4 regions of the Pseudomonas sp. SZ40 genome follow, and region 2 is predicted to be linked to each of the others. Evidence: riboswitches for the same ligand, from Rfam matches in the RefSeq annotation. Region 2 holds a riboswitch; each other region holds the start of a gene.
What was found. A riboswitch is a leader RNA that binds a small molecule or an ion and turns the genes downstream of it on or off. The one in region 2 is predicted to bind cobalamin.
Positions count from the first base shown of each region.

Region 1: it holds a riboswitch for cobalamin, as region 2 does, so the genes downstream of both, cobO (cob(I)yrinic acid a,c-diamide adenosyltransferase) here and ACT9T4_RS14360 (TonB-dependent receptor) in region 2, are expected to answer to the same signal.
Region 3: it holds a riboswitch for cobalamin, as region 2 does, so the genes downstream of both, ACT9T4_RS07675 (CbtB domain-containing protein) here and ACT9T4_RS14360 (TonB-dependent receptor) in region 2, are expected to answer to the same signal.
Region 4: it holds a riboswitch for cobalamin, as region 2 does, so the genes downstream of both, cobG (precorrin-3B synthase) here and ACT9T4_RS14360 (TonB-dependent receptor) in region 2, are expected to answer to the same signal.

Region 1 covers NZ_JBQWIF010000030.1:38,151-43,609, forward strand. Annotated here, with positions in the region: gene ACT9T4_RS20290 (cobyric acid synthase) at 1-198, opposite strand, end outside; gene cobD (threonine-phosphate decarboxylase CobD) at 195-1,187, opposite strand; gene cbiB (adenosylcobinamide-phosphate synthase CbiB) at 1,180-2,088, opposite strand; gene bluB (5,6-dimethylbenzimidazole synthase) at 2,101-2,766, opposite strand; gene ACT9T4_RS20310 (cobyrinic acid a,c-diamide synthase CobB) at 2,763-4,091, opposite strand; gene cobO (cob(I)yrinic acid a,c-diamide adenosyltransferase) at 4,088-4,714, opposite strand; cobalamin riboswitch at 4,861-5,092, opposite strand; gene ACT9T4_RS20320 (C40 family peptidase) at 5,226-5,459, opposite strand, start outside.
Region 2 covers NZ_JBQWIF010000016.1:36,054-41,512, reverse strand. Annotated here, with positions in the region: gene ACT9T4_RS14375 (methyl-accepting chemotaxis protein) at 1-578, opposite strand, end outside; gene ACT9T4_RS14370 (L-talarate/galactarate dehydratase) at 993-2,153, opposite strand; gene ACT9T4_RS14365 (LacI family DNA-binding transcriptional regulator) at 2,462-3,505, opposite strand; cobalamin riboswitch at 3,620-3,824, shown strand; gene ACT9T4_RS14360 (TonB-dependent receptor) at 3,935-5,459, shown strand, end outside.
Region 3 covers NZ_JBQWIF010000006.1:132,333-137,791, forward strand. Annotated here, with positions in the region: gene cobN (cobaltochelatase subunit CobN) at 1-1,505, opposite strand, end outside; gene cobW (cobalamin biosynthesis protein CobW) at 1,579-2,628, opposite strand; cobalamin riboswitch at 2,725-2,908, opposite strand; cobalamin riboswitch at 3,027-3,228, shown strand; gene ACT9T4_RS07675 (CbtB domain-containing protein) at 3,329-3,514, shown strand; gene ACT9T4_RS07680 (CbtA family protein) at 3,525-4,244, shown strand; gene ACT9T4_RS07685 (cobalamin biosynthesis protein) at 4,241-4,648, shown strand; gene cobM (precorrin-4 C(11)-methyltransferase) at 4,776-5,459, shown strand, end outside.
Region 4 covers NZ_JBQWIF010000025.1:18,747-24,205, forward strand. Annotated here, with positions in the region: gene cobG (precorrin-3B synthase) at 1-1,131, opposite strand, end outside; cobalamin riboswitch at 1,228-1,565, opposite strand; gene cbiE (precorrin-6y C5,15-methyltransferase (decarboxylating) subunit CbiE) at 1,701-2,906, shown strand; gene ACT9T4_RS18455 (cobalt-precorrin-6A reductase) at 2,903-3,628, shown strand; gene ACT9T4_RS18460 ((2Fe-2S) ferredoxin domain-containing protein) at 3,668-4,378, shown strand; gene ACT9T4_RS18465 (sensor histidine kinase) at 4,557-5,459, shown strand, end outside.

The sequences.
Region 1 (5,459 bases), on a different contig from region 2:
CTCGCCGCCGTCGGCGGTTACCGCACTGTTGAGTGCCATATTCTGCGGCTTGAAAGGCGCCACGCTGACGCCCTGGCGACGCAGCCAGCGGCACAGCGCGGTGACCAGGGTGCTCTTGCCGGCATCCGACGTGGTGCCTTGCACCATTAACGTAGCGCCCTGCTGAACAAGAGCGGCGTCTGATTCAGAACGGCTCATCGCGACTCCTCGGCGAATACGCTCAGCGCCCGGTCCAGGCGCTGCCAGCCTTCTTCGTCCGGCGGCAGGCCGAAACGAATGCTTGCCGGCCGTTCGAACAGCCGGGTGAGAATGCCATTGCAGGCCAGAAACTCATGCAGCACGTTCGCCCGTTCGCAGGCTATCCACTGGAACAGCGCGCAGCCGCCAGTGGCCGGCAGGCCGTGCTCGCGCAGCAGGTCGGCCAGGCGCTGACCATCCTTGGCCAGACGCTGCCGTTGCGCCTGCTGGCCAGCGCGGTCCTCGAGCAGGTGGGTACCCAGCCAGCGCGTCGGCCCGCTGAGGGTCCAGGGGCCAAGCCTCTCTTCCAGCTGGCCGAGCAGCCTGGTCTCGGCCAGCACGAACCCCAGGCGAGCACCTGCCATGCCGAAGAACTTGCCGAACGAGCGCAGCACGATCAGCCCGGGCAGGTGACTATGAGCCGCCAGACTCTGTTCCGGGGTGCAATCGATGAAGGCCTCATCGACGATCAGCCACCCCCCTCGCTCGGCCAGGCGCGCATGCCAGGCGAACAGTTGCTGCGGCGAAAATCGCCGACCGGTAGGGTTGTTGGGATTGACCAGCAGCAGCACGTCGAGCCGCTCCAGCGCCCGGTTGACGCTCGCCTCGCAGAGCTCCAGCACCCGATGCCCTTCACGCTGCCAAGCCGCCGCATGCTCGGCATACGCTGGCGATACGATGCCCACCCGCGCCTCGCTTCGCAGCCGTGGCAGGCACTGGATGGCCGCCTGGGAGCCGGCCACTGGCAGCAGGTGGTCGACGCCGTAGTAGGCGCAGGCAGCAGCCTCCAGCCCATCATCCTGCTCGGGCAGACGCACCCAGGCCTGCTCCGGAATCGCCGGTAGGGGTAGCCCATAAGGCGCCACGCCGGTTGACAGGTCCAGCCAGTCGCTCAGGGGAATGCCGTATTGCTGGGCCGCTCGCCGCAAACGTCCGCCATGTTCAAGCAACGCACACCCCCACGATCAGCATGAGCAACAGCCACAACGAGACGCCCCCCCAGACCAGATTCATCGCCCGCTCGATGTCTCGTGCCCGGGGCTGCGGGCCCTCGCCCAGCTCGGGCCGCTGGTGCACTTGGCCATGATAGACGGCAGCACCGCCGAGGCTGACACCCAGCGCACCGGCACCAGCGGCCATCACCGGTCCGGCATTGGGGCTGTCCCACTGCGGCGCCTGGCGCTGCCAGCAGCGCACTGCCGTGGTGGAGCGCCCGAGCAGCGCGTATGTCAGCGCGACCAGGCGCGCCGGCACGTAGTTGAGCAGGTCGTCGATCTTCGCGGCGGCCCAGCCGAAGCGCTCGAAACGTTCGTTGCGGTAGCCCCACATGGCATCCAGGGTATTGCTCAGGCGGTACAGCACCACACCCGGCGCGCCAGCCACGAGAAACCAGAACAGCGCGGCGAATACCGCGTCACTGCCGTTTTCCAGCACCGACTCAGTACCGGCACGGGCCACACCGGTGGCGTCCAGGTCATCGGTGCGGCGGCTGACCATATAGCCGACCCTTTGGCGGGCCAGGGCCAGATCGCCAAGGCGCAGGGCCTGAGCCACCGGCTGGGCATGCTGATCGAGGCTGCGCAAGCCGAGGGCCGCATACAGGGCGATGATCTGCACCAGCCAGCCGATCCAGGGCACCTGCACCAGCAGCACGGTTAGCAGCGTGAGCGGCAATACCGCGAGGCACCAGGCCGTCACGCCGTGGCTACGCCAGCCGCCTCCGGACGGGTTGAAGCGCTGCTCCAGACGATTGGCCAGCTTGCCGAAACCCACCAGCGGGTGCCAACGCCTCGGTTCACCAAGCGCGGCATCCAGCGCCACGCCCACGGCAGCACTGAGGATCAGGCTCATAAACACACTGCGCTATTCATGTGGCTCCCCGTCATGTGATGCCCAGCGATCCTGAAACAGCAATTCACTCAATGGTCGCACTTCGGCCCAGCCCTCCTGGGCCAGCATCGGTACCGGGTAGAACGCCTGCACCGGCCCCAGGCACAGCACCGCCACCGGCTTGCTGCCGGCTGGCATGCCCAGCAGCTCGGCCAGTGCGAGAGGATCGAACAGCGACACCCAGCCCATGCCCAGCCCCTCGGCCCTGGCGGCGAGCCAGAGATTCTGAATGGCGCAGGACAATGACGCCATATCCATTTCTGGCAGGGTGCGCCGGCCGAAGACATGAGCGTCACGGCCGTCCATCAGCGCCGCGACCAGCAACTCGGCGCACTCACGAACGCCCTCGACCTTGAGGCGCATGAACGCGTCGGAGCGTTCGCCCAATGCCTCGGCGGTCAGCCGGCGCTCGGCTTCGACCAACTGATAGATGTCTTCACGCAGTGCTGGTCGAGTGATGCGAATGAAGCGCCAGGGCTGCATCAGACCCACACTGGGCGCCTGGTGCGCAGCTTCGAGCAGCTTGGCGAGCAGTTCAGGCGCCACCTCGCCACCACTGAAATGACGCATATCGCGGCGCTCGGAAATGGCCCGGTAGACAGCGGCACGCTCCTCGGCGCTGAAGGCGTGGTCGCTCATGGCCTGAACAATGCCGCTGCGGCCGCAGGATCGGATGGCAGGTAAAAGTGGATATAGGACGCGGTGAGCCGGCCGAGACGAAACACCGCCTCGCTGACCGGCTTGTCATTGGGGCACTCGCCGCGAGCCAGCGGCTGCAGCTCGGATTCGAGCCGCGAATGATGATAGCTGTGACCGCGCAACAGCCCTTCGGGCAACGTGACCGCCTGCAGCGCGAGGGCGACCAGGCGCTTCTGCATCTGGGCATGGCCAGGCACCAAGCCGGCCAGCTCCGCCCGTTCGCCTGCCGCGTCGCTCAGTGTGTCGAGCAGGTAGAGCATGCCACCGCACTCGGCGAGAATCGGCTTGCCAGCTCGCTGATGGGCGGTGATGGCCTCGATCATCGAACGGTTGGTGGCCAGCGCCTGCAGATGCAGCTCCGGGTAGCCGCCGGGCAGATAAAGGCTGTCCACCTCGGGCAGGCTCTGATCTGCCAGCGGACTGAAGAACGTCAGGGCCGCGCCCATTCGCTCCAGCAGATCGAGATTGGCCTGATAGGTGAACGCGAAGGATGCGTCGCGGGCCACGCCGATGCGCACGCCCTCCAGCAGCGGCAATGGCGCTGCAATCGACGGCGCAGCGAAGGTCACTGGTGGCGGCAGGGTAACCGTTGCGGTCTGTGCCAGAGCATCGGCAGCGGTATCCAGACGCACATCGAGGTCGGCGAGCTCGGCGGCCTGCACCAGGCCCAGGTGGCGGCTCGGCAATTCGATCGCGGCGCTACGCGGCAAAGAGCCGTACCAGCGGATCGAGGCTGGCAGGCTGTCGCGGATCAGATCGTTATGGCGCCCGGGATTGACGCGATTGCCGAGCACACCGGAGAACGGCAGATCCGGCTGATAGCTGGCCAGGCCGACGGCCAGTGCCCCGAAGGTCTGCGCCATGGCGGAGCCATCGATCACCCCCAGCACCGGAACCCCGAAGCGGCGGGCCAGGTCGGCTGCGGATGGCGAGCCGTCGAACAGCCCCATCACACCTTCGATGAGGATCAGGTCCGCCTCGCCAGCGGCTTCCCACAGCAGGCGGCGGCTCTCGGCCTCGCCAACCATCCACAGATCCAGCTGATAAACCGGGTGGCCGCTGGCACGGGAGAGGATCATAGGATCGAGAAAGTCAGGCCCGCACTTGAACACCCGCACCCGCTTGCCCTGCCGGGTGTGCAGGCGTGCCAGGGCCGCAGTGACGGTGGTCTTGCCCTGCCCCGAGGCCGGCGCAGCGATCAACAGTGCCGGACAGTGGCGCGACGCGCGCTCACCCGCATCGGATACAGACGCTGTAACGCTCAAAACTCCACGCCTTTCTGTGCTTTCACGCCGGACTTGAAGGCATGCTTCACGAGCGTCATTTCGGTAACGGTATCCGCGGCCTCTAGCAGCGCCGGTGGCGCGCCACGGCCGGTAGCCACTACGTGCTGCAGCTCGGGGCGCGACTCGATGTCACGCAGCACCACATCCACGTCCAGGTAACCGTGCTTGAGGGCGATGTTCAGCTCGTCCAGTACCACCAGAGCGATCTGCGGGTCGTTCAGCAGTTGCCGGGCGACCTCCCAGGCCTGAACGGCCTTCTCGATGTCCCGCTGACGATCCTGGGTGTCCCAAGTGTAGCCCTCGCCCATCACGTGGTAGCTGACTTCATCGGGAAAGCGGCGGAAAAAGTGCTCCTCACCGGTGGCCATGCCGCCCTTGATGAACTGCACCACGCCGACCTTGAGACCATGCCCCAGCGCGCGGGCGACCATGCCAAAGGCCGAGCTGCTCTTGCCCTTGCCATTGCCGCTGTGCACCAGCAGCAGGCCGTACTCGTCCTGAGCCTGGGCGATCTTTTCGTCCATCAGGGCTTTCTTGCGCGCCATGCGGGCGTTGTGCCGCGCGTCGCGCTCTGCTGATTCTCGGCTTGGGGATGGGGTCATGGGATCTCCTTTGCGCGAGGCCGCGCGGCACACGCCAGTGAAACGGTCGGGCAGGAAACCGGGTTCAGGCCAGACGATGAAGGAATCACACAGGAGCAGGCAGGAGCTGACCGGGTCGGCCGCGCACCGGCCGCGCCCACCGCGCAAACCTGGAAAAGCGACAGGCCGGTCTCCGGGCTTGCGAGCACCGCACTCAGCAGAATGCGGACACCGACGCGACCTTCCCGTATCGACGATACAGTGGCGAGAAGCGTGGTTGGACTCGTTTACCGTTGCGGGGGCAGCGTCGGCCTTGCCTGCCTGTTGAAACAGCGGCGCACCGACTTCCCAGTTTCACCCCCGGCCGAAACCGGGGACACCTGAAGCAAGCCGCGAAGGGTAAGGATTGGCCGCCTCAGCGTCAATCGAAGACTCAGAATCCGCCTCCCTGGCAGGCGAGCCAGACCCACGCAGGGTCCCAGGGCGGTCTCAAAGGAGCATGGCCGAGCTGCAGCGGACGCTGGCCTGGCGCTCAGGGATGGCTGGCCAGCTCGACCGGAAACACCCGCTTCGCTTCGATATAGGTGCGCTGCCAATAGCTGTTGCCGAGACTGTCCAGACGCACGGTGCCGCCCGAAGAAGGTGCATGCACGAAGCGCCCTTCGCCGACGTAGATACCGGCATGACTGACCTGCCGGCCACCGTTGGTGGCGAAGAACACCAGATCGCCACTGCGCAGGGCGTCGCGGCCAACCACTGGGGCGCG
Region 2 (5,459 bases):
GCGCTGTTGCTCTCGCTCATCACTTCATTGGCGAAGCGCGCCTGGTGGGTGGCGCTTTCGCTGGAATCGCTGATGTTCTTCAACGAGCGGGCGGACTCCACGGCGATCTGCACGGTGAGTGCCTGCACGTTGCTGATGATCTCGCGTTGCTTGGCCAGAAAGCGGTTGCAGGTACTGGCCAGGGTACGGATTTCATCGTGGGTCAGCAGGGGCAGGTCGCGGGACAGGTCACCTTCGCCGTTGGCGATCTCTTCCAGGGCGCGGGTCATGTTGTCGACCGGGCGCACGATCAGGTGGCGGAAGTACCAGACCATGAAGCTGACCATGCCCAGGGTGAACAGCGCACTGAGCAACAGTGCGTTGCCCAGAGTGTCGAGCTTGGCTTCGACGCGGCTCAGCAAGGCGGCATCGATCTGCGCGGCATGCAGTTGCTGAAGGATGTCGGCACGCAGGCTGATGGCCACCCAGAACAGCAGGCCACTGACCACCACCAGCAGAAAAAGGCTGGACAGCTTCTTGGTCAAGGTATCGAAAAAGTGCATCTCGATCGAATCGTACAGCGACTTCAACGACTGCATGCCGCAGCTCCTGGCTAAGAAATATCCTTGGGTTTCCTTTTATTCGACCGGCAGCGCGGAAGCTTTAATGGCCAGCGCAGCTTTCGGCGACGTTACGCGCTTAATCCAAGGGAGTTGTCCGCGCGAAGGGCGCGCAGTTTAGTGCCCCGACTCAGGCAGTTAAAGTGCCACCATCGACGATTGTAGCTGCTGATTGGCGATTGCATTGCAAGGGTGGGCCGGGGCGCGTAGCCGACGCTTGCCTGCGCGGCCCGACCCATCCACCAATCGCCAAACGCAGTGGTGGATGAAAAGAGCGTCATCCACCCTACATACAGGTGACGCGTCACCAACCGGTAGCCGTAGCGGTGGATGAAGACAGCGTCAGCGACGCGCTCCGGGCCACCCTTCATGGCCGTGACGGCGTCGGGTGGGTTAGCGGCGCTGGCCGATCTCCACTTCCTGGGCGGTCCAGCCGGCGACCCGGTCGCTGAGCGACAGGCCGAGACCCGGGCGGGTCGGGACCAGCATGCGTCCGTCGCGGGTTTCCAGGCGCTCGTTGAACAGCGGCTCCAGCCATTCGAAGTGCTCGACCCAGGGCTCGGTGGGGTAGGTCGCGGCAAGGTGCACGTGCAGCTCCATGGCGAAATGCGGGGCCAGCATCAAGCCCGCCTGTTCGGCCATCGAGGCGATTTTCAGGAATGGGCTGATACCGCCAACTCGAGGCGCGTCCGGCATCAGGTAGTCGGCGCCACGGGTCTTGATGAACTCGGCGTGCTCGGCGACGCTGGTGAGCATCTCTCCGGTGGCGATCGGCGTATCGAAAGCCGCCGCCAGGGCCGCGTGGCCTTCGGCGTCATAGCAGTCCAGCGGCTCTTCGATCCACACCAGGTTGTAGGCTTCGAACTGGCGACACATGCGTTGGGCGGTCGGGCGATCCCATTGCTGGTTGGCGTCGACCATCAGCGGGAAGTCGTCGCCCAGGTGGCGGCGTACGGTGCTCACGCGCTCGATATCGATGGCCGAGTTGGGTTGGCCGACCTTGAGCTTGATGCCACCGATGCCTTTTTCACGGCTCAGGTCGGTGTTCTTCATCAACTGGTCGAGGGGCGTGTGCAGGAAGCCGCCGGAGGTGTTGTAGCAGCGCACCGAGTCGCGCTGAGCGCCCAGCAGGCGTGCCAGAGACAGACCGGCACGCTTGGCCTTCATGTCCCACAGGGCGACGTCGAAGGCCCCGATGGCCTGGGTCGACAGACCGCTGCGGCCGACCGAAGCGCCGGCCCAGCACAGCTTGGTCCAGAGCTTCTGGATATCGCTGGGGTTTTCGCCGATCAGTGCCGGGGCGATTTCTTGGGCATGGGCGAACTGGCCGGGGCCGCCCGCGCGTTTCGAATAACTGAAGCCAAGGCCGCGATGGCCATCCTTGCTTTCGATCTCCACGAACAGCATGGCGATCTCGGTCATCGGCTTTTGCCGTCCGGTCAGCACCTTGGCGTCGCTGATCGGGTTGGCCAGGGGCAGGAAAACTGAAGCGATACGAATCCAGGCGATCTGATCCTGGTCTGCACAGCCTTGGGAAAGGGGTTGTTCGCTCACATTGATTACCTCGCTTGACGTTTTTGTTGGTGCCGCCAGGTGCTTCAAATCACTGACGTGAATCCGGACGTTAAGCTGATTAGGTAATCATTCAAGGGAATGGGCAGAGCTTCAGGGCTGCTTCAAGGCGAAAGCAGCCGTTCGTAGTCGGGGGCCAATTGGTGGGCTAAAGCGGATCGCCGCCCGGCCCACCCTACGGTTAGATGCGCGGCTGTAGGGTGGGCTTTAGCCCACCAAATCGAAGGTCCGCTTTCGCCACTAAACAGCCAAAGCCGAGTGAATTAGGGGCTGGATATGTGAGTCGACTCTCACGCACTTTGCCGTTCAACAATGCTAAAGCCGGTATCGATGCGTACTTTCACCGGCTCTTCATGGGGGTGATCGAGGCGTTGCACCAGCGCGCGGGCGGCCTGCACGCCGATGTCCGCGCCGTTGATGCACACGGTGGAGAGGGCGGGGTGCAGGTGAGCGGCGCTGCTCAGATCACCAAAGCCCATCACGGCCAGATCCTGCGGCACGCGAATGCCCCGTTCGGTGGCTTCCTCGAGTATGCCGTGGGCCAGGGTATCGGAACTGCACACCACCACATCGGGGCGCTCGCCACCGGCCAGCAGGCGCTGCAGGCCTTCGCGCCCCAGGTTCACCGTGGCCGGTGGCGGCAACACCACGCGAGGCACCTCGGCAATGCCCTGGCTCGCCAGTTCGCCGATCAGGCTTTCGCAGCGGCGGTGGCCGCGGGGGTCATCCAGGGTCACCACGGCGAAACGTCGATAGCCCTTGCCCGTCAGGTAGCGCGCGGTGGCCACTCCGACCGCCTCGTGGGAGAAACCCACCAGCATGTCCAGCGGCCGCGGCGCGAGATCCCAGGACTCGACGATGGGAATGCCCGAACGCGACAGGCGTGTGCGGCTGGCCTTGGTGTGCAGGGTGCCGGTCAGCACGATGCCATCGGGACGGCGCCGCAGGATGGCGTCGAGCAACTGCTCTTCGCGTTCGGCGCTGTAGTTGGTCAGGCCGATCAGCGTCTCGTGGCCGGCTTCGGTGAGGGTGTCGATCAGTGCCTGCACCGTGTCCGAGAAGATCGAGTTGGCAACCGTGGGCACCAGCAGGGAAATCAGCCGACTGCGCTGTTCGGCCACGCCGGTGAGCATGGCCGGTACGTAGCCGGTCTTGTGTACGGCTCGAAAGACCTTTTCGCGCAGTTCGGGGCGGACGATCTCCGGCTGGTTGAGCGTGCGCGACACGGTGATCGGCGAAACCCCGGCGACCTTGGCCACATCCGCCAGCGTCGGCGGCTTGCTTGGGGCACTAGAGGAGCGCCTGCCGGTCGCTCGATCATCGTCTCGCTGCATCCTGTGTTTCCTGGCCAACCCGAGTCGGGCGATGTTATCCCAGCAGGCGATGCTTTGGTGCACGGATCGCGGCAACTGCATGGCGATGATTGACGGCTCGACGCTTGGATGGTCAGATGCGCGCCAGTTTCAGGTGTCCCATGCCGCCGTGCATGGGGTGAAACGGGAAGCCGGTTCGTCATGAACATGATCAGTCCGGCGCTGCCCCCGCAACGGTATGCGAGCGAAGCATTCGAATGACCACTGTGCCACGGCATGGGAAGGTGAATGCTTCATGACCCTCGCGAGCCCGGAGACCGGCCCGAAACTTCAGTTTGGCAAACCCGCGGTGGGCGGGCGCAGGCCGGTTTCCGTGGGCTTCGTACGCCTGCGATTCCCTATGCGTTGTTCCCTCCGGGATTCATTCATTCCTGTTTCGAGTGGAACGACATGTCCCGATCTTCTCTGTTCTATGCCCTGTCGGGCAAATCCCTGCGCGTGGGCCTGGTGCCCTGCGTGCTGTTCGCCATGCCCGTGCAGGCCGCCGAGTCGGACGAGCCCTTGGCCTTGCCGTCGACGGCGATCACCGGCACAGCCGACGAGTCGTCGCAGCCGCCTGATCTGCACACGCCAACCACCTCCGGTTCGCGCCTGGGGCTCACCCCACTGAAAACGCCGGCAAGCACCAGCAGCCTCAGCGGTGCGCAAGTGCGTGGCCGCAATAACCTCACCGTACAGGACGCCGTGACCCGCACACCGGGCATCACCACGATCGGTACGCCCGGCAACGGTGGCACCGCGCTGTCGGCTCGCGGTTTTTCCGGGCATGCCTCGACCATGCAGCTGTACGACGGTACCCGCCAGTACATCGGCGCTGGCACCGTGACTTTTCCGGTCGATACCTGGTCGGTGGAGCGTCTCGACGTGCTGCGTGGCCCGGCTTCGGTGCTCTATGGCGAGGGCGCGACCGGTGCGGTGATCAACGTCATCCCGAAGAAGCCCTTCACGGGTGAGGTCCGCAATCAACTGCGCTTGGGGTATGGCAGCGATGATCGTCGCCAGGCTGCGCTGGACAGCGGTGGCTCGCTGAACGACGCCTTGAGTTACCGTTTCAGCCTCAACCAGCAGGCCAGCAACGGCTGGGTCGACCGTGGCGATTCCGAGAGCCTGGCGCTCAGCGCGGCGTTGCGCTGGGACGCCAGTGACGACCTGAGCTTCACCCTGTCCCACGATCATGCCGATCAGCAGCCGATGCGCTACCTGGGCACGCCGCTGGTCGATGGCCGTTTTCGCGAGAGCCTGCGTGAGCGCAACTACAACGTCGGGGACGCCGATATTCAGTACCACGACCAGATCACCCGTCTGGTCACCGACTGGCAGATCAGCGACACCCTCAGTGCCAGCAACCAGCTCTACTACATCAAGACCCAGCGCTACTGGCGCAATGCCGAGGCCTATCGCTGGCAGCCGGGTGATCTGGTCGAGCGTGGCGATTTCTGGCGCATCAAGCACACTCAGGAACAGGTGGGTGATCGCCAGAGCTTCACCCTCGACCATCCGCTGTTCGGGCTCGACAGCCGCAGCGTCGTGGGTGTCGATTACAACCGCATCCGTTTCGCCCGCCATCACGATTTCGACAACAGCCTTGGCGATGTCGTACCGCTGGCACAGTCCGACGGCGGCTCGTATCTGAGCAATGATCGCTACCGGCCGCGGGAGCTCAACCAGGCCAGGCAGTTCTCGTTGTTCGCCGAGAACCGTACCCAGCTCACCGAGCGCCTGTCTCTGGTCACCGGCGTGCGCCGTGATCAGGTGCATATCGATCGCACCGCGTTAGACGATGACTCGCGTGTCGATCGCAGCTTGAGCGGCGATAACTGGCGCGCCGGGCTGGTCTTCGAACTGACCCCGGAACTGTCGCTCTATGGGCAGTACGCCACCAGCACCGAGGGCGTGAGCAACCTGCTCACGCTGA
Region 3 (5,459 bases), on a different contig from region 2:
AAGGTCAGACCGAAACGCAGGCCGGCGATCATCAGCCGACCCTCGCGGAACATCGGGTCGTTTTCCGGTGCGCCCCAACGCTCCAGCACCGCCTGGCGATTGGCCTCGGGCAAGGCTGCGAAGAACTGCTGGTAGGCGTCCAGGGCCAGGCTTTGCGCACAGGGCCGCAGGTCGAGGTTGTCGAGATCGTTGGTCACGCCACCGAGCAACTGATGGATCAGCGCGGTGCCGCTGTCCGGCAAGGCCTCTACCGGGTACCCCCGCTGCTGCAAGGCCTGGAGGATATTCAGGGCCGCCGCCGGGGTGTCCAGGCCGACACCGTTGCCGATGCGCCCGTCGCGGGTTGGGTAGTTGGCCAGCACCAGGGCAACACGCTTGTGCGCAGCAGGCGTGCGCTGCAACTCACACCAGCGCCGCGCCAGTTCGGCGACGAAATCCATGCCAGGCAGGTGCGCGCGGTAGCAGACCACATCGCTCTGGCTACGCTCGCTGCGCCAGGCCAGGCCCTTGAAACTGATCGGCCGGGTGATCAGTCGGCCGTCCAGCTCCGGCAGCGCGATATGCATGGCCAGGTCACGGGGGCCAAGGCCTTGAGCGTTACCTTGCCACTGCTCTTCGCTGTCCAGCGCGCAAAGCGCCTGCAGCACCGGCACATCACGGCGGAACGGCCGCGCCTGGGGCGACTCCGGGTTGGATTGTGCGAAACCGGTGGTGTTGAGGATCACGCTCACGCCAGCTTCGTCCAGCCAATCCTCGACCTGCGCCAGGCAGGCAGCCTCCTTGAGGCTGGCCACGGCGATGGGCAATGGATTGAGGCCCTGGGCCTGCAGCCGCTGGCAGAAGGTGTCGACGAAGGCGGTGTTGGCGGCCTGCACATGGGTGCGGTAGAACAGCAGCGCGGCAACGGGCGCATCCGGCTGCCAGCTGGCACGCCAATCCTGCAGCGACGCATTGCCCAGGTGCGGGTGATACAGGCCGACCCGCGGTAGCGCTCGGGGAGGCTGGCTGCCGTAACGCCGGCCAAGATAGCGATCAGCGATGCAATGGAAAAACTGCCGCGCGTTATCCACACCACCCTGACGAAGGTATTGCCAGAGCCGCTCGGCGTCTTCGCCGGCGACATTGCCCAAGCCGGTCAATTCCGGATCGGGGCTGTCGTCGCCAGGCACCAGAATCAGCGTCTTGCCCTGCCCCGCCAGCTCCACCAGCCGCTGGATGCCATAGCGCCAGTAACTGACACCGCCGTGCACGGAAATCAGAATGACCTTGGCATGCTGCAGGACCTTCTCGACGTAGAAGTCCACCGAGGCGTTGTTACTCAGCTGCGCCGGGCTGGCCAGGCGCAGGCTGGGGTAATCCTCGGGCAGATGACGGGCGACCTCGGCCAGCAGCGACAGGTGCGAATCACCGGTGCACAGCACCACCAGCTCGGCGGGGGTCTGGCCGAGGTCGGCGATGCTGTCGGCCGGCAGCGACTGGCCGGGCTGGGTGCGCAGGAGGTGCATATTCTCGCCTAAGGCATCGCCCGCAAGCGGGCTCCTACGCGAACCGCAGGAGCCCGCTTGCGGGCGATCATGGTTATACCAGCGCCGCTTTCAGCTCAGCCGCGATGGCCGTGTGGTCGAGCTCCTGGCCGATCACGATCAGGCGGGTAACCCGCGCTTCATCGGCCTTCCAGGCGCGGTCGAAATGCTTGTCGAAACGCAGGCCGACCCCTTGCAGAAGCAGACGCATGGGTTTGTTCGGCACGGCGACGAAGCCCTTGATGCGCAGGATGCCATGTTTGCCGACCACATCCTTCAGCGCGGCCAGCAGGCGGGCTTCATCGGCTTCCGGTAGTTCCACGTGGAACGAGTCGAACTCGTCGTGATCGTGGTCTTCGTCTTCATTGTCGTGGTGAGTCTTGCGGCCTTCAATGTGCAACTCGGTCTCGCTGTTCAGGCCCAGCAGCACATTGAGCGGCAACGAACCGCCATGGGCCTCCACCACCTTGACCGCTGGCGGCAGCTCTTCGCCGACTTCGGCGCGCACCGCTGCCAGGGTCTCGGCATCGAGCAGATCGGCCTTGTTGAGGATCACCAGATCGGCGCTCGCCAGTTGGTCGGCGAACAGTTCGTGCAGGGGCGACTCATGATCGAGGTTGGGGTCGAGCTTGCGCTGGGCATCGACCTGATCGGGGAAGGCAGCGAAGGTGCCGGCAGCCACCGCCGGGCTGTCGACCACGGTGATCACCGCATCGACGGTGCAGGCGTTGCGGATTTCCGGCCAGTTGAAGGCCTGGACCAGTGGCTTGGGCAGGGCCAGGCCGCTGGTTTCGATCAGGATATGGTCGAGGTCGCCGCGACGCTCCACCAGTTCGCGCATCACCGGGAAGAACTCTTCCTGCACGGTGCAGCACAGACAGCCGTTGGCCAGTTCGAAAACCCGACCGTTGGCTTCTTCCTCGGTGCAGCCGATGGTGCATTGCTTGAGGATCTCACCGTCGATACCCAGTTCGCCGAACTCGTTGACGATCACCGCAATGCGACGGCCCTCGGCGTTTTCAAGCATGTGCCGCAGCAAGGTGGTCTTACCAGCACCGAGGAAGCCGGTGACGATGGTGACGGGTAGTTTGGCGAGCGTTTTCATGATTGGCCCTGCGTCTGAATGAACGGCGAGCGGGCAATAGGATGGCAGGCGCCAGCCGAGGCTGGCGAAGGCATCACCGGATCACCCCGCCCGGTTGTCGAAAGCGTTATCGAGGCAGGTCTCCTGGCTCACAGGTCATGGCGCGTAGCCGGCCTTCCCGGTTTCCCAGTGGCGATTGGCGATGCGCTCGCTGCTTACAGTTGCGGGGGCAGCCACGGCTTGCCGTGTTCCCTCTTAGCTCCATACCTATCGATGGAGAACCTCGAAGAGCACAAGGCTACGCAGAGCCTGCGACACGGTCAATCGCTAGGGTCCGTGGACGTTTCAGCGCGGTCGTGCTGAAACGTCCACAGAGCCTGAATCTGCAACATATTGACGCACTTGCCGCTTCGTGGTGTTCTTGCGCGGTTGTTTCAGGTGTCTCACGCCGCCGTGCGTGAGGTGAAACGGGAAGCCGGTTAGAGTCCGGCGCTGCCCCCGCAACGGTAAGCGAATGTCAGGATCGTCGTGGCCACTGTGCGAAAGCATGGGAAGGCCGATCCTCATCACTGCCCAGTGATCATCGTGAGCCCGGAGACCGGCCTGAATCCTCTGTTTGGCAACCCGCGGTGGGCGGGCACGCGCCGATAACTGCCCGTTATGCGGGCGGGCTCGCTGCGTCCCTGCTGTGCCGTTCACCTCATAGTGAAGGTTCACGACCATGTCCAGCAGCGCCATCTCGCACTCCAGCGCACCTGCACTTCCCCTGTCACAGCGTATTCTGCTTGCCGTTGGCAGCTGCGCGCTGGGCGCCGTGCTGATCTTCTTCGCCGGCTTCTCCCACGTCGAAGCCTTGCACAATGCGGCCCACGATACCCGGCATAGCGCCGCGTTCCCGTGCCACTGAGGACGCCAGGATGATCAAGCGCATCGCCCAGACCGCAGGCTTCGCCGGCCTGCTCGCTGCCATCGTGCTGACCGTGCTGCAGAGCCTGTGGATAACCCCGCTGATCCTGCATGCCGAGACGTTCGAAGTCGCCGAGCCCGCGGCCAGCATCGAACACAACCACGACACCGCAAGCGCTGCTCACGATCATGGCGCCGCTGGCGCTCACAGCCATGACGGTGAAGCATGGGCACCGGAAGATGGCTGGCAACGGCTGTTATCCACAGGCTTGAGCAACCTGGTGGTAGGTGTGGGCTTCGCGCTGATGCTCGCCGGCCTGTTCACCCTGCGCGCCCCCGAGAGAACCTGGCAGGGCCTGCTCTGGGGCCTGGCCGGTTTCGCCACCTTCGTGCTGGCGCCCTCGAGCGGCTTGCCGCCGGAGCTGCCAGGTACCGCTGCGGCCGAATTGCTGCTGCGCCAGTACTGGTGGATCGGTACCGCAGCTTCGACCGCGGCCGGGCTGGCGCTGCTGGCATTTGGCAACAACTGGCTGCTGCGCATACTTGGCCTGGTGATTCTGGCGCTGCCCCATGTGATCGGCGCACCGCAGCCTGAGGTGCATGAAAGCCTGGCACCCGAAGCGCTGGAGCACGAATTCATCCTTGCCTCGCTGCTCACCAACGCTGCGTTCTGGGCTGCTCTGGGGCTGGCTGCCGCCTGGTTCCATGGCCGCACTCGACACGCAGAATGAACGAGCGCTCGACCCTCGTCGCCGGCCTGGGTTGCCGGCGCGGGTGTTCGCTGAGCGAGCTGCTGGCCTTGCTCGACGATACGCTGGCCGAGCATGGCTCGAGCACTGCCGAGCTGACGGCCCTGGCCAGCAGCGACCACAAGGCTGACGAGCCCGGGTTGCTGCAGTTGGCCGAGCATCTGGGCCTGCCCATCAGCTTCCTGCCCACCGATGCGCTGACGGGTTACCATGAGCGCCTGAGCCAGACCTCGGCCATCGCCCTGCATGTCACTGGCAGCCCGAGCGTTGCCGAAGCCAGCGCCCTGGCCTTGGTCGAGCGCTTGAGCAATCGCCCCGCTCGCCTGTGGATAACCAAGCGCAAGAGCGCTAACGCCACACTGGCCGTTGCCCGCAGCGATCCGTAGGGTGGATCGGGACGCGTAGTCCACGCTTTCTCGATCCGCCGGATGGCGATCCCCCGCCGAGTGACCGGATAAGCCGAACAACACGGTGGAGGAGAAAAGCCTCTTCCACCCTACACCCAGGATTCGCATGACCGTCTACTTCATCGGCGCCGGCCCCGGCGACCCCGAACTGATCACCGTGAAGGGCCAGCGCCTGATTCGCTCCTGCCCGGTAATTCTCTACGCCGGCTCCCTGGTGCCGGAAGCGCTGCTCGACGGCCATCAGGCCAGCCTGGTGGTGAACACCGCCGAATTGCATCTCGATGAAATCGTCGCCCTGCTGCAGGCGGCTCATGCACGCGGCGAGGACGTGGCACGGGTGCATTCGGGAGACCCATCTCTGTACGGCGCCATCGGTGAGCAGATTCGTCACCTGCGCGCCCTGAGCATTCCCTTCGAGATCATCCCCGGCGTCACGGCCACGGCAGCCTGCGCCGCACTGCTGGAAAGCGAGCTGACGCTGCCGGCGGTTTCCCAGACGGTGATCCTCACCCGCTATGCCAGCAAATCACCGATGCCCGAAGGCGAGCAGTTGCACGATCTGGCGCGGCACGGTGCGACCATGGCGATCCACCTGGGTGTTCAGCATCTGCCGAAGATCGTCGGCGACCTGTTGCCTCACTATGGGGCCAGTTGCCCGATCGCGGTGGTGCATCGCGCCAGCTGGCCGGATCAGGACTGGGTGCTCGGCACCCTCGCCGATATCGAGGCCAAGGTCAGCGCCAAGGGCTTTCGTCGCACCGCGCTGATTCTGGTCGGCAGGGTGCTGGGC
Region 4 (5,459 bases), on a different contig from region 2:
AGCGGGTAGCCGGTCGGCCAGGCGCAGGGCATCGGCCTTGGTGTCGGCCTGGCCTTTGGCACAGCCGCTGGCGCCGGTGCAGGCGATGATACGGGTCAGCGGCGCGCTGGCATCGGTCAGCAGGCCGAGTGCGTGCAGGCTGTGCATGACTGCATCGGCAGCCGTCTCGGGGATATTGGTCAGCAATACGCTTTGCCAGGGCGTCAGGCGCAGGCTGCCATCACCGTAACGGCGGGCGAGATCTGCCAGGCCGAGTAACTGTTCGGCATCCAACCGACCGAGCACAGCGGCGGCGCCGATATGCACGAGACCCGGCTGACGCTGCTCATGGATACCGAGATGGGCATTGTCTTGCGCCGGGGTGCGGCGCCAGTTGCCTGCAGGCAGCAGCACATCTCCCAACCGTATCTGCAGACGCTGCAGCAGATCGGCAGGAGAATGGTTTTCCAGCAGATGCCGCATGCGCGTCTGCTCTGGCGTGGCCAGCTCCAGGAACAGGTCGAGCAAGGCGATGATCAGTTCGTGAGCAGAGGCTTGCGGCACGACAGCCAACGCGGCTGCATCTTCTTCTGCGAAGGGCGGGCAGCCGGCCAGCCCGAATGCATAGCCGATACCGCCGTTCAGCGGCAGCGCGCTGAGCCATATATCGTGGTGGTGTTCGAGCATCGCGAGGCGTTCGCCGCCGTCGAGCAGCAGGGCGAACTTCGGCGACAGGGCATGCAGATGCGCTGTGTTTTCCAGCGTCGCCAGCAACTGCATGGCCAGTGGCGAGATATCCACAAGCGCTTGCGGATCCACGCCTGCGGCCGGGCTGACCATCAGGTTGCGCACATCGTCGGCAGCGGGTGAGCGCGGGCCGAGGCCGGCGGCCAGCAACTCGCCGATCAACGCGTCTTCACTGCCGGCGTGGATGCCGCGGATCTGCAGGTTGGCGCGGTTGGTGGCTTCGATCACGCCGCCTGCATGGCGTTGTGCGGCCCTGGCGATGCGCTCAGCTCCGGTGGCATCGAGGCGCCCGCAGGCCAGCTTGATCCGGCAGATGCCGCCGTCCTTCGCCTGCACGATACGCAGCAACCCCGGACAGGCCGAGGGGCGAACAGCAGGGGATGGAATGCAAAAAGCCTGTTTCAACGGATCACCGGGGTCGGGTCACATGGGCATCCGTTCGAGGATAGGCCAGAGAAGGACGAGCTTCTATCACCGGGACACCCCGCCCGGTGTGGGCACATGCGACTGAATCCGTCGGCAGGTCTCCTGGCTCGCAGGTCATGGCGCGTGGCCGGCCTTCCCGGTTTCCCAGTGGCGATTGGCACAGGCGCTCGCTGCTACAGTTGCGGGGGCAGCCACGGCTGAAAACCTGCTCAATATCTGCTGCGCGTCGGCCCTGCTGCGTTAGAAAGCGACTCGAAATGCTCATTTACAGTCGTAAACTCCGCTTTCTCGCCCCTTTCTGCCTTGCATGGCTCTAGCTCGCTAGATATTGAACACGTTTTATATCGTGTTCCCTCTTAGGCCCGCGCCTACGTACCACGCAGCCGACGGACACCGACGAAGGCGCTATTATGCCCGCTTTGCCCACCCGGATGAAAAGCCGTGTGGATCAGCGGCAAGCGCCAAGCCGGAAACAGGTTGCTGACGACTCGTTGGCTTGTCGCTTGAGGCTTGCAGCTTATGGCTGTTTCTAGGATGAGGAAAAACGCATGACACCCTGGCTGACCGTCGTGGGCATTGGCGAAGACGGCTACCCCGGCCTCGGCAAGGCGGCGCGGCATGCGTTGCTGGCCGCCGAGCAGGTGTTCGGTAGCGAGCGCCAACTGGCACTGTTGCCGCACTGTATCCGTGCCACACGCCTGCCCTGGCCGAAGCCGTTTTCCCTGGCCCCGGTATTCGAGCGCCGCGGCACGCCGGTTTGCGTGCTGGCCAGCGGTGACCCGATGTTCTTTGGTGTCGGTGCCAGCCTGGCCCGTGAGCTGCCGAGCGAGGAACTGCACATTCTGCCGGCGCCTTCTTCCTGCTCGCTGGCGGCGGCTCGCCTGGGCTGGCCGTTGCAGAGCACGCCTCTGGTGTCGCTGGTGGGCCGCCCGCTGGCGGCGCTCAATACGCAGATCCATCCCGGCGTGCGCCTGCTGGTCCTGAGCAACGATGGCGAGAGCCCGGCGGCCATCGCCGGATTGTTGCGCGAGCGTGGTTTCGGCCCCAGTCGGCTGAGCGTCTTCGAACACCTGGGCGGTGAGCGCGAGCGGCGTATCGATGGCCTGGCTGATGGCTGGTCGCTGGCTCGCTCCGCTGATCTGAATCTGGTGGCGATCGACTGCGTGGCCGGTGATGACGCCATGCGCCTGCCGCTCACGCCGGGCCTGCCGGACGATGCCTATCGCCACGACGGGCAACTCACCAAACGCGACGTGCGCGCCATCACCCTGGCGCGCTTGGCGCCGCTGCCCGGCGAACTGCTCTGGGACGTGGGAGCCGGCTGCGGCTCCATCGGCATCGAGTGGCTGCGTACCCACCCCGCTTGTCGGGCCATCGCCATCGAGGCCGACGAAGGCCGCCAGGGCCATATCGCCCACAACCGCGATGCCCTTGGCGTGCCGGGCCTGCAACTGGTGGCCGGGCGTGCACCCGAGGCGCTGGCCGGGCTGGCGGCGCCAGACGCCATCTTCATCGGCGGCGGGGTGACTGCGCCCGGCGTGCTGCAAAGCTGCTGGCGCGCGCTCAAGCCCGGCGGTCGGCTGGTGGCCAACGCCGTGACCCTGCAGAGCGAGGCGGCGTTGATCGCCTTTCGTGGCGAAAAGGGCGGCGAGCTGACCCGTATCGAAGTGGCCCAGGCGCGCCCGCTCGGCGGTTTCGACACCTGGCGCGCCGCGTTGCCGATCACCCTGCTGCAGGTCAGCAAGCCGTTATGAGCCGCATCCTGCTACTGGGCGGGATCGGCGAAGCGCTGAACCTCGCCCGGCGCCTCGGCCCGGCGCATGTCTACAGCCTGGCCGGGTTGGGCAAGGTGCCGGATGACCTCGCTTGCCAGGTGCGCGTCGGCGGTTTTGGCGGGGCCGATGGTCTGGCTGCCTTCATCCGCGAGCAGGGTATCGACCTGCTGGTCGACGCCACCCATCCCTACGCCGCGCAGATCAGCCACAACGCCGCCCAGGCCGCGCGACAGGCCGGGATCGCCTGCTGGGCGCTGCGTCGTCCGGGCTGGCAGGCCTCGTCCGAGGATGACTGGCGCGAGGTGTTCGACTGGCCCAGCCTGATCGCCGCGCTTGGCGACTTTCAGCGCCCGCTGTTCACCCTTGGCCGCGAGCCACTGGAGCATCTGCACGAGATTCCCGCCCACCAGCACTGGACGGTGCGCTGCCTGCAGAGCCAGCCTCCCATGCCCCGCGCCGAAGTGATCGGCGCCCGAGGGCCGTTCAGCCTGGACGATGAGCGCGCGCTGTTCGAGCGCCTCGATTGCGATGTGCTGGTGAGCAAGAACAGTGGCAGCGCTGCCACCGAGCACAAGTTGCAGGTGGCCCGTGAGCGTGGTGTGCCGGTGTTGGTGTTGCAGCGGCCGATTTTGCCCGCTGTGGATCGCGAGTTCGCCGAAGCCGAAGTGCTCTGGCAGGCGTTGCTGACCAACGGTGTCTAGCTCACTGCTAGACTGCCGCCCTTTTCCCGGAGCCTACCCATGACTACCACGCCCTACGCTCAGGTGCTGTTCGCCGGTCCGGATCTGCTCGACGGCTCCTTTGCCGAGCTGTTTCGTGCCCGCCTGGTCGAGCTGCGTGGCGAGCCTGCGCTGGCCGAAATCGTCGATACCGGTGCCGGTTATGACGGTCTCTGGCAGCGCGTGCAGGAGGGCAGCGGCAGGCTGCTGGTGATCGACCTGGAGGCGCAGAGCAGCAGCCAGCATGTCGACTGGCTGCGCAGCGAGCTGGCGCGCCTGACCGAGCCTGCACGGGTGTCTGTCACCAGCCTGTTCGGCCAGCTCGATGCCGATGCAGCCGGGGCCGCCTGTGCATTGCTCGAACGCCCGGAGCTGCACCTGAGTTGCCTCGATGTGCCAGCGCTGCCCGGCAGCCACGCCTGGTCGAAGATTCCCGCTCACCAGTACCGCGTGCTGCTGTGCAACGGCCCACGCTGCACCCGTCGTGGCGCTCTGCCGCTGTGGAAAATGCTGCGGGAGAAGGTCAAGGCTGCTGGCCGTCTGGAATGCGAGGGTGGCGTGCATATCACCCGTACCCAGTGCCAGTTTCCCTGCGATCAGGGCCCGACGCTGACGGTCTACCCGCCGGGTCATTGGTATCAGGTGCGTAGCGAGGAAGACGTGGTGCGCCTGGTCGACGAGCAACTGGTCGCTGGCCGTGCGGTGCCCGAACTGATGATGGCGCGCCCCTGACCGGTATCGCCTGGAGCCCGGGTTGAGCGTAGCGAGACCCGGGTCTCTTGAGCAGCCCGAACCTGCTGCCCCGGGTTACTCCTTCGGCTAATCCAGGCTACATCGGCGGCTGCATCCCCTACTCGACCTGAACTGATTTCGGGCTAACATGCCGGCATCATAAAAATTCGAGTCGTGCATGACCGCCCTGTTTCTGCGTTATCGCATCGTTGCCATCGTGCTGTTGGTCATCCTTGGCCTGGCCGTCAGCCTGTGGCTGGCCAGCCGCTATGCCGAGCAGCGGGCCTGGGAGGATCGCAGCAGCGAGGCACACGGCCAGTTGCAGCTGTATGCGCAATCGATCCAGACCCTGGTCGACCGCTTCCGTTCGGTGCCGGAGTTGCTGTCCATGGACGGTGATATTCAGGCACTGCTGCAGGCACCGGACGATCCGCAGTTACGCGACAAGCTCAACCGTCGCTTCGAAATGCTCAACGCCGCCGCTGGCGCCAGCGTGCTCTACCTGATCGACCGCCAGGGCCTCACCCTGGCGGCCAGCAACTGGAACGAGTGGAGCAGCTTCGTCGGCAGCAACTATGGCTTCCGCCCCTACTTCCAGGATGCGCTGCACCGCACCGCAGGTCGCTATTTCGCGGTCGGGGTGACCACTGGCGTGCCCGGTTACTTTCTCTCCCATGCGGTGTACGACGATAACGGCGCGGTGATCGGCGTGCTGGTGGTCAAGCTGGAGCTGGAGGAACTGCAGCGCGAGTGGGTGGGCCAGCCCGGTGTGCTGCTGGTGGCCGACAGCTACGGCGTGGTGATTCTCAGCAGCCGGCCGGCCTGGCGTTTCCGTGCCCTGGATGAGCTCGACGAACTCGATCACGCCGAGCTGGTGGAGGTGCGCAAGTACGCCGAGCGCCCCCTGGAGGTGCTGTCCACGGAGCCCGGCCCGTACTTCGAGGGCAATGCGGACTGGATGAACATCGATGGTCCGGATGGCCGGCAGAGTTACCTGTGGCAGCGCCAGGAGTTGACCAGCGAAGCCTGGACGCTGCACCTGCTGATCGAGGAAAACAGCCTGGGCGACACCGCGCGCAGC